DNA from 3 places in the Priestia sp. JSM ZJ58 genome. Region 1 is predicted to be linked to each of the others. Evidence: predicted binding sites of a transcription regulator. Region 1 holds the regulator's gene; each other region holds the start of a gene.
The links. Region 1 encodes Rex, which represses fermentation and respiration genes when NADH is low (regulators of the CRP and FNR family bind a similar motif). Its sites were predicted from a motif close to TTGTGAAATATTTCACAA; they were not measured.
Positions count from the first base shown of each region.

Region 1 (4,566 bases):
ATTCTTTAATTTCCTCTATTTCTGCTTTCTTTTCTACATAATAGTCATAATCTCCAAGAAATTCTTCTACTCCTTCAGGAGATAGCTCTGCTATTTTATTGGCAATACGATTAATAAAATAACGGTCATGTGAAACAAATAATAGAGTCCCTGGGTAATCAATTAACGCATTCTCGAGTACTTGTTTGCTATCTAAATCAAGATGGTTAGTAGGTTCATCCAAAATTAAGAAGTTAGCTTTTTGAAGCATAAGCTTCGCAAGAGCCAAACGTGCTTTTTCACCACCGCTGAGCGTGGAAACGATTTTCAGTACATCATCACCTGAAAACAGAAAATTTCCAAGCGCTGTACGGATTTCTTTTTCAGGTTTGGCTGGGTAGTCATCCCAAAGTTCATTTAAAACGGTTTTATTAGACGTTAAATTGGCTTGCTCTTGGTCGTAATAACCAACCATTACATTTGAGCCAAAGGAAATGGTTCCAGTCTTGAAGCTGAGTTTATCCACAATGCCTTTTAATAAAGTTGATTTCCCCACGCCATTAGGACCAACCAACGCAAGGCTTTCCCCTTTTTTAATGCGAAGGTTTGCCTCTTGGACGACATAGTTGTGTTCATCATATCCGATAGACACATTTTCCAGATTTAAGACTTCATTTCCGCTTTGACGTTCAATTTCAAACGAAAAACTAGCTGATTTTTCGCCTTCGTTAGGTCGATTTATTAACTCCATTCGATCGAGCTGTTTACGTCTGCTTTGCGCACGTTTTGTAGTCGATGCGCGGGCGATGTTTCGCTGAATAAAATCATTCAGCTTTGCGACTTCATCTTGCTGCTTTTCGTACTGACGCAACTCTTTTTCATATCGCTCTGCTTTTTGTACAAGGTATTTAGAGTAGTTGCCCGTGTACTTCACCGTTGTTTTTTGTACGACTTCATACACTTGATTTACGACTTTATCAAGGAAGTAACGATCATGTGAAACGATTAAAATAGCTCCTTCATACCCTTGCAGAAACTGTTCCAGCCATGCTAAAGTTTCAATATCTAAGTGGTTGGTAGGCTCATCCAGAATAAGCAAATCAGGCTTTGTTAAAAGCAGTTTTGCAAGAGCCAGGCGCGTTTTTTGTCCACCGCTTAAGGAGGAAATAGGGGTGCTGTAGTCAAAGTTTGAAAAACGGAAACCGTGAAGAATAGATCGTGTATCCGCTTCATATTGATAGCCGCCTAAATCTTTAAACGTTACTTGAAGCTGATCATACTCTTTGGTTAGTTTTTCGTATTGAACTGAATCATTAAAAATGTCTGGATCACCCATCTTCGTTTCAAGCGTACGTAATTCTTTTTCCATCTTCTTTAATGGAGCAAAGACAGTCATCATTTCTTCCCATATGGAGAGTGTTGACTCAAGAACTGTATCTTGTCCCATATAATCAATGGAAACACCCTTAGGTTTAATAATTTCTCCGCTGTCATAGGAAAGCTGCTCAGCAATAATTTTTAATAAAGTTGATTTACCAGCACCGTTTCGTCCCACTAGGGCAATGCGGTCTTTTGATTGTACTTCTAACTTTATATTCGATAAAATGGGTTCTGCCCCATAGTATTTTGTAATACCGTTCAATTGTAGAATAATCATTTTTTCACCTCTAGTAGTATATCCATAGTGTATTTTAACATATTTTCAACTACAAGTTCTTCCTACAAGCGTTTGTAATTTGTAGAGGGACAAGGACAAATGATGAAGCGAATGTTTTGATTCATGAAATAAAATGATTTCCCCTGCACATTTTATACAGGATACTATGTTAAAATAAGAGATAAGTGCATCTCTGAACTTATCTATGATGGATGTAAAAAATCCGTCATGACTAACAAACCGATTCTTTGAAGGGCTAATTGCTTCGTTCTACATACCGACTTTAAGGAGTGCTGAATAGACAAAAGCCGTCGAGGTGTGAAGCGGAGTATATATAAAACAAGAGAAAAGAGAGAGAATTGGAAGCGCTACCTCAAAGCGGTTGATGCTTTGTGAAAGGTAATGCAATATGACTTGAAAATGTTAGCAATGACATACATGAACTGAGGGGGTACAACGTGAACACTGAACAATTAAAAATACCACAAGCAACGGCTAAACGATTGCCGCTTTATTATCGTTTTTTGAAAAATTTGCATGCTTCTGGTAAACAGCGTGTGTCGTCAGCGGAGTTAAGTGAGGCAGTGAAAGTGGATTCTGCTACTATTCGTCGGGACTTTTCTTACTTTGGTGCATTAGGAAAAAAGGGATACGGCTACAATGTGAATTATTTACTTACATTTTTCCGTAAAACGTTAGACCAAGATGAAGTAACGAAAGTAGCACTGATTGGCGTAGGGAATCTAGGAACGGCCTTTTTAAATTATAATTTTATTAAAAATAATAACACCAAAATTGAGTGCGCTTTTGATGTGATAGAAGATAAAGTAGGTACGAAAGTAGGCGACGTGCCGGTTTATCATCTTGACCAATTGGAAGATTATATGAGTGATGACATCTCAGTAGCGATTTTAACCGTTCCTGCCACTGTTGCTCAGCAAATTACTGATCGTTTAGTGAGTTGCGGAATTAAAGGAATTTTAAACTTTACTCCTGCACGCTTAAACGTACCGGATGAGATTCGACTCCATCATATTGATCTTGCTGTAGAATTACAGTCGCTCGTCTACTTTTTGAAAAATTATCCTGTTGAATAAGGCGGACTGTGTTACGATTTCCTTAAGTCTAAATTAATAAGGAGAGTGGGAATATGGGGATTGGAGCAGGCAGTTGGATTATTATTGCGATTGTAGCACTGCTTATTTTTGGACCGAAACGGTTACCGGAGCTAGGAAGATCAGTGGGCCAAACGCTTAGAGAGTTTAAGCATGCCGCTAGCGGTGCATCAGAAGATCGTGAAAAAGATAAACAGCGTCAAGTAGATGACAAAGAGTAAAAGGGTGATCATAGTATGACCGAACAAGAAATGTCAATATATGATCATATAGGAGAGCTGCGAAAACGCATTTTAATTGTTTTATTTTTCTTTGTGATTGCCACAATTGGCGGCTTTTTTATAGCGGATAAGGTTATTGTCTATTTACAGCATGCTGATGAGGCAAAGAATTTAACGATGAATGCATTTCGGTTAACAGATCCAGTTAAGATTTATATGCAATTTGCTGTTATTATCGGCTGTGTACTTGCAGCTCCTGTTGCACTGTATCAACTTTGGGCATTTATTAGTCCTGGTTTATATGAAAAAGAGCGTAAGGTAACGCTTGGATATATTCCTGTTTCCATTTTTCTCTTTATTGGCGGTGTCTCTTTTTCTTATTTTGTGTTGTTTCCATTTGTCGTTGATTTTATGACGCGCGTTTCTGATGAGCTGAATGTAAACCAAGTGATTGGCATTAATGAATACTTTTCTTTTTTAATGCAGCTCACACTGCCTTTTGGCTTGTTGTTTCAGCTTCCTGTCGTCGTTATGTTTTTGACGCGTTTAGGAATTATAACGCCTATGTTTTTATCTCAAATTCGAAAATATGCCTATTTCGTACTGCTAGTTATTGCCGCACTTATTACACCACCGGAATTGCTCTCGCACATGATGGTGACAGTGCCGCTCTTAATTTTGTATGAAATCAGCATCATTATTTCCCGCATTTCGTATCGCAAAGTGTTAAAGGCAAGGGCAGAGCAAGAAAGAGAAGATGTTAGTATGTAAAAAAAACCACTGAAACAGTGGTTTTTTTATTTGGATGAATCATCTTGATTTTTATATTGCTGCTGCAATTTTTTAATTTTGTAGTGCAAGATAAAGATGCGAACCGCAAACCTGAAATCGAATGCGGCTACGAGTGCAAATAAGATTGTGGGGAAATTCCAGACGGTTTCCTGGGCATTTTGAATTGCCAAGTAGGTGAATAAAATCCCCATAATAATATAAATAAACCCTCGTGTTAAAGGGATATTCTTCATAAAAACATGCCTCCAAAAATGAACTGCATTTGTTCTGCTTGTTTTTGCATTTCTATAATTTTATCTGCAAAAATAGTTTGAGATAAAATAACAATTGTATTCATCAAAACATGAGCAATAATAGGTACAACAATTAGTCTCGTCCTTGCATAAAGGAATGCAAATACAAATCCCATAGCTGTATACACAAGTAAATGTTTAAAATCCCAGTGTACCGCAGCGAAAATAAGGGAACTAATAAATGCAGAGATAAAGAAATTGTATCGTTTGTGAAGAGAACCAAAAATAATCTTTCGGAAAATAATCTCTTCTAGTATTGGTCCAATAACAGACGTAACGACAATAAGGAAAGGCGTTGCTTTAACAAGATTAACAATATTTTGTGTGTTTTCAGATACTTGGGTAATGCCAAGAGCGTGCTCAATCATACCTGCTACAGCTTGACCAGCCATAGCGAGAAACACCCCAAGGACTGACCAGACAACAGCAATCGTTTTTCCAGCATGTTCTATACGCATGGACATGTCACGGCGCAGCAGCAGTAAGACAATAAGTAAACCAAGGATAAA
Region 1 is NZ_JBISEM010000012.1:3,880-8,445, forward strand. It holds gene ACH6EI_RS27250 (ABC-F family ATP-binding cassette domain-containing protein) at 1-1,636, opposite strand, end outside; gene ACH6EI_RS27255 (redox-sensing transcriptional repressor Rex) at 2,095-2,733, shown strand; gene tatA (twin-arginine translocase TatA/TatE family subunit) at 2,787-2,972, shown strand; gene tatC (twin-arginine translocase subunit TatC) at 2,988-3,743, shown strand; gene ACH6EI_RS27270 (YdiK family protein) at 3,770-3,997, opposite strand; gene ACH6EI_RS27275 (CPBP family intramembrane glutamic endopeptidase) at 3,994-4,566, opposite strand, start outside.

Region 2 (4,566 bases), on a different contig from region 1:
TCAGCCTTTGAAGGGCACTTTCTGGAATATCAAATCCGCGAAGGGTTTGAGGAATGCCGACGTCTTTAACAAGTGACTGCAGTTGTTTTACACACTGATAAGAAGCTTTCTCTTCTGATAAAGAAGTAGCGTTTCCGCCTAGTGCTTCAAAAATATCCCGCATCTTTGTCACGCAGCTGCTGCGGATATAGCCCATAACGTATGGAAGCAGTACGGCGTTTGATTCACCGTGAGAAATATGAAACTGTCCGCCTAACGGATATGCAAGTGCATGAACCCCAGCAACACCGGCGTTAAAAAAAGCAAGACCTGCTAAATAGCTTCCGTAGCTCATCTGAGTTCGCGCTTCTTTATCTTCGCCATCTTCTACAGCTGCTCTTAAAGAAGAGCTGATCATGCGTATAGCCTGTAGGGCTAAGGCGTCCGTTGCTGGATTTGCATTTACCGATACATAAGCCTCAACGGCATGAGTTAATGCATCAATCCCTGTAGCCGCTGTTACTTTAGAAGGAACGCTCAGCGTAAGCTCGGGATCTACAATGGCGGCGTCCGCAAGCAAATGATCGTGGGTCACAACGTCTTTGCTGCTTTCAAGAGATAATACAGAAATATTCGTTACTTCTGAGCCCGTGCCGGAGGTCGTGGGAATTAAAATTTTTGGAAGCCCTTTTTCCGTAATTTGTTTCGTGCCAGTTAAGTTCAAATATTCTTCTACAGCTCCGTCATGAACGGCTAAAACGGCCGTAAGTTTTGCTAAATCTAACGCGCTGCCGCCGCCAACTCCAATGACTAAATCAAATTTTCGGCTTTTTGCGTAAGATACGAGTTTTTCACCAAGCGCTAAGGGCGGCTCTGGTGCCGTATCTGCATATACATCTACTTCGTATCCATTTTGGATAAGAGGAGCACTCACTTTATCTACAAGTCCAATGTCTTTTAACACTGGATCTGTGACGATTAAAATATGAGCAGGGTCATATTTTTTTACTTCCGGAAGCAGTTGCTGAAGTGATCCCCATCCTGTGTAGCTGAGAGGGGTGAAAACTAGTTTTGAAATGGTCATTTGTTTGCCCTCCGATTTATAGAAAATTTTTTTATATTAAGCAGCTGCTTGATTTCATTCGTAATAACCTTCAGTAGATTTGCGGAACTGCTGAAATTGATTTGCATCGTGACCAAACCAAACTTGCGAATTAGTTTCGTAGGCTAGACGGCGTATACGTTCAACCGTGTTTGCATATCCAAGAGAGTCATAGATAATACCGGGTGGTTTAACAGGAGGACCATAGCTCTCAGCTGTATAGATTGTATCGGATGCTAAGATAATGCCACCTGTTTCAGGCAAATGAACATGAAGACCAAGCATACCCCAAGCATGTCCGCTTCCAAAATTCAAGACATTAATTCCTTCTGCCAGTTTGATGGTATCTTCGTTTCGTTTAATCGTTTTCCAACGAAGGTCATTTTTTATCCAGGCGTCAATGTCAGCCCAAATGTAAGCACCTTCTTTTTGATTGCGTGCATAAGACTGAAGAGTGCCGTTTAACTCATCTTCATGAACGATAACAGTGGCGTTAGTGAACAATTCTAAGCAGCCGGCATGATCAAGATGAAGGTGGGAGGCAACAACAAATTTAATTTCTTTAGGGTCAACCCCTAATTGTTCTAATCGATTTGGTAAATAACATTCTTCTGTAGCGGAGTAAGGAAACATTTGTTGAGTTGTTTCAGTCCAACGCCCTTGTGGTCCCATTGATTCAGGGTTGCAGGCTGTATCAAACAGAATTTTCCCTTCAGGATGATCAATTAATACAGTATAAATTGGAAACTCTACAAATTCCGTAGGTGCCTGAGGGTTCTTAACAGTTGCTGGGTTATGCATTGCAAGCATCCAGTTTTTATCCATTTGCATCGAGCCGTTGTCCATCACATAAAGCTTTGGGTTAGGTTTGATAATATTACACATATAATAGCCTCCTAAACGTAGTTGGATTTTTGTTTGCGCTTTCAAAATAGCTTTATACTACATTTACCCTATATGCTGGAGAGAATAATCCTTTTTAAAATGGATAGACTCTTTCCTATTCTTTCAACATACTAAACTGCAATTTTTATGCCAGTATTTGAAAAGTAAATATTAGCGCCGTTTTCCTCGGTTCTTATAACCAAGTGCTGAAAAAATTCACCGCTTTTAGAAGGAAAAAGGCTATTGTGCATTGAATGGTTAGTGGTGAAAAGTTTCAACATATGTTGGCGGGAATTCACCATAAGAAAGGAATGCGAAACAATGACTTCTTTTAAAGGGAAAAAAGATTTGACGAACGAAACGTTACAGGCCATCATTGAATTCTCTACGGACGGAATATATGTAGTAAATAAAAAGGGAATAACGATATATGTAAATGAAGCTTATGAAAAAATCACGGGAACAAATAAACGAGACGTATTAGGAAAGCATATGCAAACCGTTATCGATGAAGGATATATTGATCAATCTGTTTCCCTACTTGTGTTAGTAGAAAAACAGCAGCGCTCTATTATGCAAACCATTTCAAGCGAAAGAGACGTTATGGTAACAGGAAATCCAGTGTTTAACAAACAAGGTGAAATAGAGCTCGTTGTGACCACTGTACAGGATATTACACAGTTAAACGCAGTTAAAAAAGAGCTGTTAAAGGTAAAAGAGTTTTCGCATATGAATGCAAATAAATACGCTGTGAAAGTGAATGGCTCGGAACAGCCCCTAGTGTTTCAAAGCAATAGGATGAACTTGGTTTATCAGCAAGCCAAACGAGTAGCTCCGTTTCCTACAAGTATTCTTCTATCAGGTCCCTCAGGATCCGGAAAAGAAGTAGTCGCTAACCTTATTCACGATTCAAGCGATAGAAACAATCAGCCATTTATTAAAGTGAACTGCGGAGCCATTCCTGAGCCGTTGCTAGAATCGGAGTTGTTCGGCTATGAAAAGGGAGCTTTTACTGGCGCTCGAACAGAAGGGAAAATAGGACTGTTAGAACTCGCTGATGGCGGAACCTTGATGCTTGATGAAATTGGTGAAATGCCGATTTCCTTGCAAGTGAAACTGCTTCGAGTGTTACAGGAAAAGCAGGTACAGAAAATTGGAGGAACTAAAACAAAAAGTATCGATATACGAATCATTTCGGCAACAAATCAACATCTAGGAGAGCTTATTAAAAAGGGGAGGTTTCGTGAAGATTTATACTACCGTTTAAAGGTAGTCGAAATCAGCCTTCCGCCTCTATCTCAACGTAAAGAGGATATCAGTTTACTGGTTGATCATTATGTTTCCTACTTTTGCAGCTTGTATTACGTCCAAAAGCGCATATCAAATAAAGCGAAGCAAGTATTAGAAGCTTACCAATGGCCAGGAAATGTAAGAGAGCTTCGAAATATGGTGGAGAATATGATTGTGTCTATTCCTGGAGAAACAATCGAAGCCCATCATTTACCTTTTCATACTTATCATGAAGATGAAAAATGTGATTATTTACCTCTAAAAAAGAAAGTGGAGCAGTTTGAACAGCGACTCGTTAAAGAGACTATTCAACATTGTCCATCACTCCGGCAGGCAGCGAAAGAATTAGGTATCGATCATTCTACTTTAATAAAGAAACTAAAAAGATGGGAATGTAAAGAAAGAGAGGAGCAGGCTTGAGATACGTAACAAAAGAATTAGCTCAGAAAATTGTGTATAGAACAATGGAGATTATTGATTGCAACATTAACGTGATGAACGAAAAAGGAGTCATTATTGGTTCTGGTGACAAAAAGCGAATGGACCAAATTCACGAAGGAGCGCTAATGGTATTAAAAAGCGGCAGTTCTTACGAAATTACTCAGCAGGAGGCTGACACGCTGCGCGGAGCCAAACCGGGCGTGAATTTGCCTATTTTCTTTAACGGAGAAATTGTTGGAGTCGTGGGATTAACAGGACTGCCAGAGCAGATTCGTAATTACGGAAAGCTCGTGCGTATGGCTGCTGAAATGATTTTTCAAGAAATGATTTTAATAGAGGAAATTCAGTGGGATGAACGATTAAAAGAAGAGCTGGTTCATCAGCTTCTTCAACAAGAAGAGCCGCTGGATTCCTTATTTTTTGAACGAGCGAATCGGTTTAATATTAACTTATACCTTCCAAGAATGGCACTAATTATTAAAGCTGAAAATCGCCATGAAGTTATGAAGGTTGTAAAGAAATACATAGCTAATAATGATCTATACGCTATGCTTCCAGACGGAGTGGTTCTATTAAAATCTATAGAAGCCGGCAGCGCTAGCAGCTATGCTGAACAGCTGGAAAAGCAGCTTCGTGCGTCTGATTGCCTTTATAAATTATCTGCAGGATCTGTTCAAGCTGATTTTAAAGGCCTTCATACATCGTATCAGCAGGCGAAAGATACGCTTTCGGTTGGTTCAAAGCTTCATCCAGAAGCTGATTTCTACTGCTATTCGGATTATCAAATTCCCGTACTGTTACGTCAACGCGCCGGTTTTCAAGAAAATCATGATCTGTTGCAATACTATGAAAAGCTTAAGGAATATGAT
Region 2 is NZ_JBISEM010000001.1:1,961,381-1,965,946, forward strand. It holds gene ACH6EI_RS10475 (iron-containing alcohol dehydrogenase) at 1-1,063, opposite strand, end outside; gene ahlS (AhlS family quorum-quenching N-acyl homoserine lactonase) at 1,118-1,966, opposite strand; gene ACH6EI_RS10485 (sigma-54 interaction domain-containing protein) at 2,288-3,676, shown strand; gene ACH6EI_RS10490 (sugar diacid recognition domain-containing protein) at 3,673-4,566, shown strand, end outside.
Region 2: the regulator Rex is predicted to act here: its motif matches at 2,229-2,246, upstream of ahlS (AhlS family quorum-quenching N-acyl homoserine lactonase).

Region 3 (4,566 bases), on a different contig from region 1:
ACAATATAGTGGTTACGTATATAGTCTAGAGTTTAAAGAATCCGCTAGTCAGTATGTCGCAGTGATTCTTAAAGATAGCACTCAATATACGGTAACGTTAGATGCTTTCACAGGAAAAGTAGTTAATACTTCTCAGCAAGCAGTGAAGCTATTAACGAGACAAGATGCAAAAGATCTTGCATTGGCTACATATGCAGGTAAGGTGAAAATGGTAGAATATGATCAAAACGCAGCGATTTTCACAGTAAAAATAATCAAAGATAATACGGAATACACCGTTACAATCGATGCGGTTTCGGGTGAAATCACACATGTAAAACATGATAAGCTTCAGCCGTTAACGGAGACCGCTGTAAAAGTTCTTGCTTTAAAACATCAAGAAGGAAAAGTAGAGCATATTGAGCTTATAACAGAAAACTCAATAACTGTATACGTGGTGACTTTAGTGAGCGGAAGCAAGCAGCAGACGCTTAAGTTCGATGCATATACTGGACAAGAGTGCTCATAATTTTTTATCTTAAAACATAAAACATACATTTCATTTTTCATTCATATCAAGCAGAGGGTGCTTCAAGGTATCCTCTGCTTTTCTATTTTGTAACTGGAAACATTACCGGTTATCTATGTTAAGATAAATGTAGATTATTCTCGTAAAATGGATAAAACTAGAATGAACTAAATTAAATAGATAGGGTGTACACATGAGAAAAGAAGTACAAGTTATAGCCAAAGAAGCTTTTATTAAAAAAGTGAATAAAGGTTATCCACTCATTGAAAAAGATGCGCTTGTTGATGGTCATAAACTGCAAGAAGAAGGCGTTATTATTAACTTAGTCACTCCAAAAAATCAATTCTTAGCCAAAGGCTATTATGGAAAACAAAACAAAGGCTACGGATGGATTCTGACGAAGAAGAAAAGTGAACAAATTGACGCGGCGTTTTTTGTACGAAAAATTCAGCGAGCTATTGCCTCTCGTCACGATTTTTATGCGTCTGAAGATACAACTGCTTTTCGTGTATTTAATAGTGAAGGTGACGGAATTGGCGGCTTAATCATTGATTATTATGACGGATATTACGTCACGAGCTGGTATAGTGAAGGAATTTATCAATTTAAAGAATACGTTATTGAAGCTTTAAAATCTGCGCCTAACTTTAAAGGGCTGTACCAGAAAAAACGTTTCAACGTAAAAGGGCAGTATATTGAAGAAGATGATTTTGTAGTAGGGGATAAAGGTGAGTTCCCTTTAATTGTAAGAGAAAATGGTATTCGTTTTGCCGTTTATTTAAATGACGGAGCGATGGTTGGGGTCTTTTTAGATCAGCGAGACGTCCGTAAAACGATTCGAGATAAATATGCAAAAGGAAAGACCGTTCTAAACATGTTTTCGTATACAGGCGCATTTTCAGTGGCGGCCGCTCTTGGAGGAGCTGCGAAAACAACAAGTGTCGACTTGGCCAATCGCAGCTTGGCAAAAACAATTGAGCAATTTAGTGTAAATGGAATTGATCACGAAGCACAGGACATTATTGTGGAAGATGTTTTTAAGTATTTTAAATATGCGGTTAAGAAGAATATGACGTTCGATCTTGTGGTGCTAGATCCGCCGAGCTTTGCTAAATCGAAAAAGCATACGTTCAGCGCGGCAAAAGACTACAAAGATTTATTAAAAGAAGCCATTGCTCTTACAAAGCCAAATGGTGTCATTGTAGCTTCGACGAATGCAAGTAATTTTGATATGAAAAAATTTCATTCGTTTATTGAAAAAGCTTTTAACGAAAAAGGGGAACGTTACAAAATGATGGAGCAGTTCTCTCTTCCAGCTGATTTTAAAACAATAAAAGAATTTAAGTCAGGTGATTATCTCAAAGTCGTGTTTATTCAAAAAGTAAATCGTTAAATGCAAGGCTGCATGATGAACTCATGCAGCTTATTTATTTTGATGAAATAACGCTTACAAGCTATTTTGAAGGGAATAAAATGAAGGTGAAAGATAAAAATTGTCAATATGTATGATAAAATAATAAAGGAATTATGCTCAACACTTCACAAATTTACAATATCATCCTTATGAAACGTATTTTTACAATTATTTTATTTTAAATGGGACAAGTATTGGGTACGAAGGGGAAAGAGCATACTACTACTATTATTATTTAAAAACATGAAAGGAGAAAGATTATGGCTGAAACAACTAAAAAGCCTGCCGGCGAAGTGAAGTTTATTCCTTTATTAATTTGTCTGGCAATCGGACTTGTTTTATGGTTTATTACACCTCCGTCCGGACTTGATGTGAAGGCTTGGCACTTATTCGCTATTTTTGTGGCTACTATCGTAGGTCTTATCATTAAACCGTTGCCATTAGGCAGTGTAGCTATTTTATCTTTAACCATTATTGTATTAACTAATACATTAACACTTGAACAATCGCTCAGCGGTTTTCAAAATACGACGATTTGGTTGATCGTTATTGCATTCTTTATTTCTAGAGGTTTTATTAAGACTGGTCTAGGAACAAGGGTTGCCTATATCTTTGTTCGTTTATTCGGTAAAAAGACGTTGGGACTATCGTATTCTCTTATCGTAAGTGATTTACTTTTATCACCTGCAATGCCGTCTAATACAGCACGAGCTGGAGGAATTATTCTTCCAATCATTCGTTCTTTATCTGAAACATACGGATCGAGAACTGGAGACGGTACGGAGCGCAGAGTCGGTGCTTTCTTAACAAAAGTATCGTTTCAAGGCGATATGATTACATCGGCTATGTTCGTAACGGCAATGGCGGCCAATCCTCTTGCTGTTAAAATGACGGAACAAATTACAGGAAAGACTATTTCATGGGTTGGATGGGCAGCGGCTGCAATCGTACCTGGAATTATTAGTTTAATTGTTATTCCGCTCGTTATTTATAAGCTGTATCCGCCAGAATTAAAAGAAACGCCGGAAGCATCTGAAATTGCAGCAAAAAAACTAAATGAAATGGGTCCGCTAAAGAAAGAAGAATGGTACATGATTGGCGTATTTTTACTTCTTCTTGTGCTGTGGATTTTTGGCGCTAATTTAAATATTAATGCAACAACAACTGCTTTTATTGGTCTATGTGCGCTGCTTTTAACGCAAGTGTTAAGCTGGTCGGACATCAAAAAAGAACAGGGAGCATGGGATACATTAGTCTGGTTTGCTGTTTTGGTTATGATGGCAACTTTCTTAAATGATCTAGGCATGATTCCTTGGTTCAGTGATCTGATGAAAGGCACTGTTAGTCATATGTCTTGGATGACGGCGTTGATTGTACTAGCTATTGCATATTTTTATTCTCACTACTTTTTTGCGAGTAACACGGCTCACGTCAGCGCTATGTACGCAGCATTTTTATCTGTCATCGTGGCCGCTGGTGCGCCTCCGTTACTGTCAGCATTAATTTTAGCGTTCTTTAGCAATTTATTTGGCTGTTTAACTCACTACGGCAGTGGACCGGCACCGGTGTTCTTCGGTAGTGGATATGTAACGCAGCAAAAATGGTGGTCGCTCGGCTTTTTAATTTCAATTATTCATATTATCATTTGGATTGGAATTGGCGGCTTGTGGTGGAAACTGCTAGGTCTATGGTAAAAAAACAGTGGCGCAGGCCACTGTTTTTTTTATGCTTCAGCCCAAACAGATACAGAGCCGCCATTTACAGGGAAGTGTCCGTAGCCGTCTTCTTCAATCACAACTTGGTCTTCTCGGTTCTTTGTGAAGTCGATCCACGTTTGTCCGCTTCGGTGTTCGCCGACGAACATTCTCTTTTCGCCGTCTTCGCCGTTTGACATCACCACAGCGCATCCAGACTTCTCAAATTCCTCTACACCATGCCTTACCCATCCAATGGTATTCGGGTGATCAAAATAATCGTCTTGCTGTCCGTATGCTTTGTCATAGCGTACGTGCAAGAGAGCAGAAATATCTTTTTCTTTTCCCTCAATTGGATGCTCTCCGCCTATCCCAAAATAGTCTCCGTAAAATACACAAGGATAGCCGTCTTCACGAAGTAAAATTAGAGCGTAAGCACTTTGTTTGAACCAATCTTCTACCCAAGATTCTAAAGATTCATTTGGCTGAGAGTCATGGTTATCTACAAATGTGACAACATTCAACGGATGAGTTTTAACCAATGTATCATCAAAAATTGTGGTTAAATCAAAATCTCTTCCTTGCTGAGAGGCTTCATGCAGTTTGTAATGCAGCGATACGTCAAACAAATCAATTTGATAATCAATAACGTCTAAAAATTCCTGACAGGCTGTTAATTCTGGATTCCAAAACTCTCCCACAAAATAAAATGGCTTTTCTTGAGAAGAGGACAATTCGTGAGCAAACTCTTTAATAAAATCATGGTTAATATGTTTAATGGCGTCTAATCGGTAACCGTCGCACTGCAGGGTGTCTGCTAACCATTTTCCCCATTTGATCATTTCTTCTCGAACTTCAGGGTGGTCGTAATCAATATTCGCAAACATTAAATAATCGTAGTTGCCAAACTCTTGATCAACATTTTCGTTCCAGCTTTTGTTTTCCCCGGC
Region 3 is NZ_JBISEM010000002.1:319,545-324,110, reverse strand. It holds gene ACH6EI_RS22985 (PepSY domain-containing protein) at 1-508, shown strand, start outside; gene ACH6EI_RS22980 (class I SAM-dependent rRNA methyltransferase) at 702-1,901, shown strand; gene ACH6EI_RS22975 (anion permease) at 2,183-3,616, shown strand; gene ACH6EI_RS22970 (alpha-amylase) at 3,646-4,566, opposite strand, start outside.
Region 3: the regulator Rex is predicted to act here: its motif matches at 2,036-2,053, upstream of ACH6EI_RS22975 (anion permease).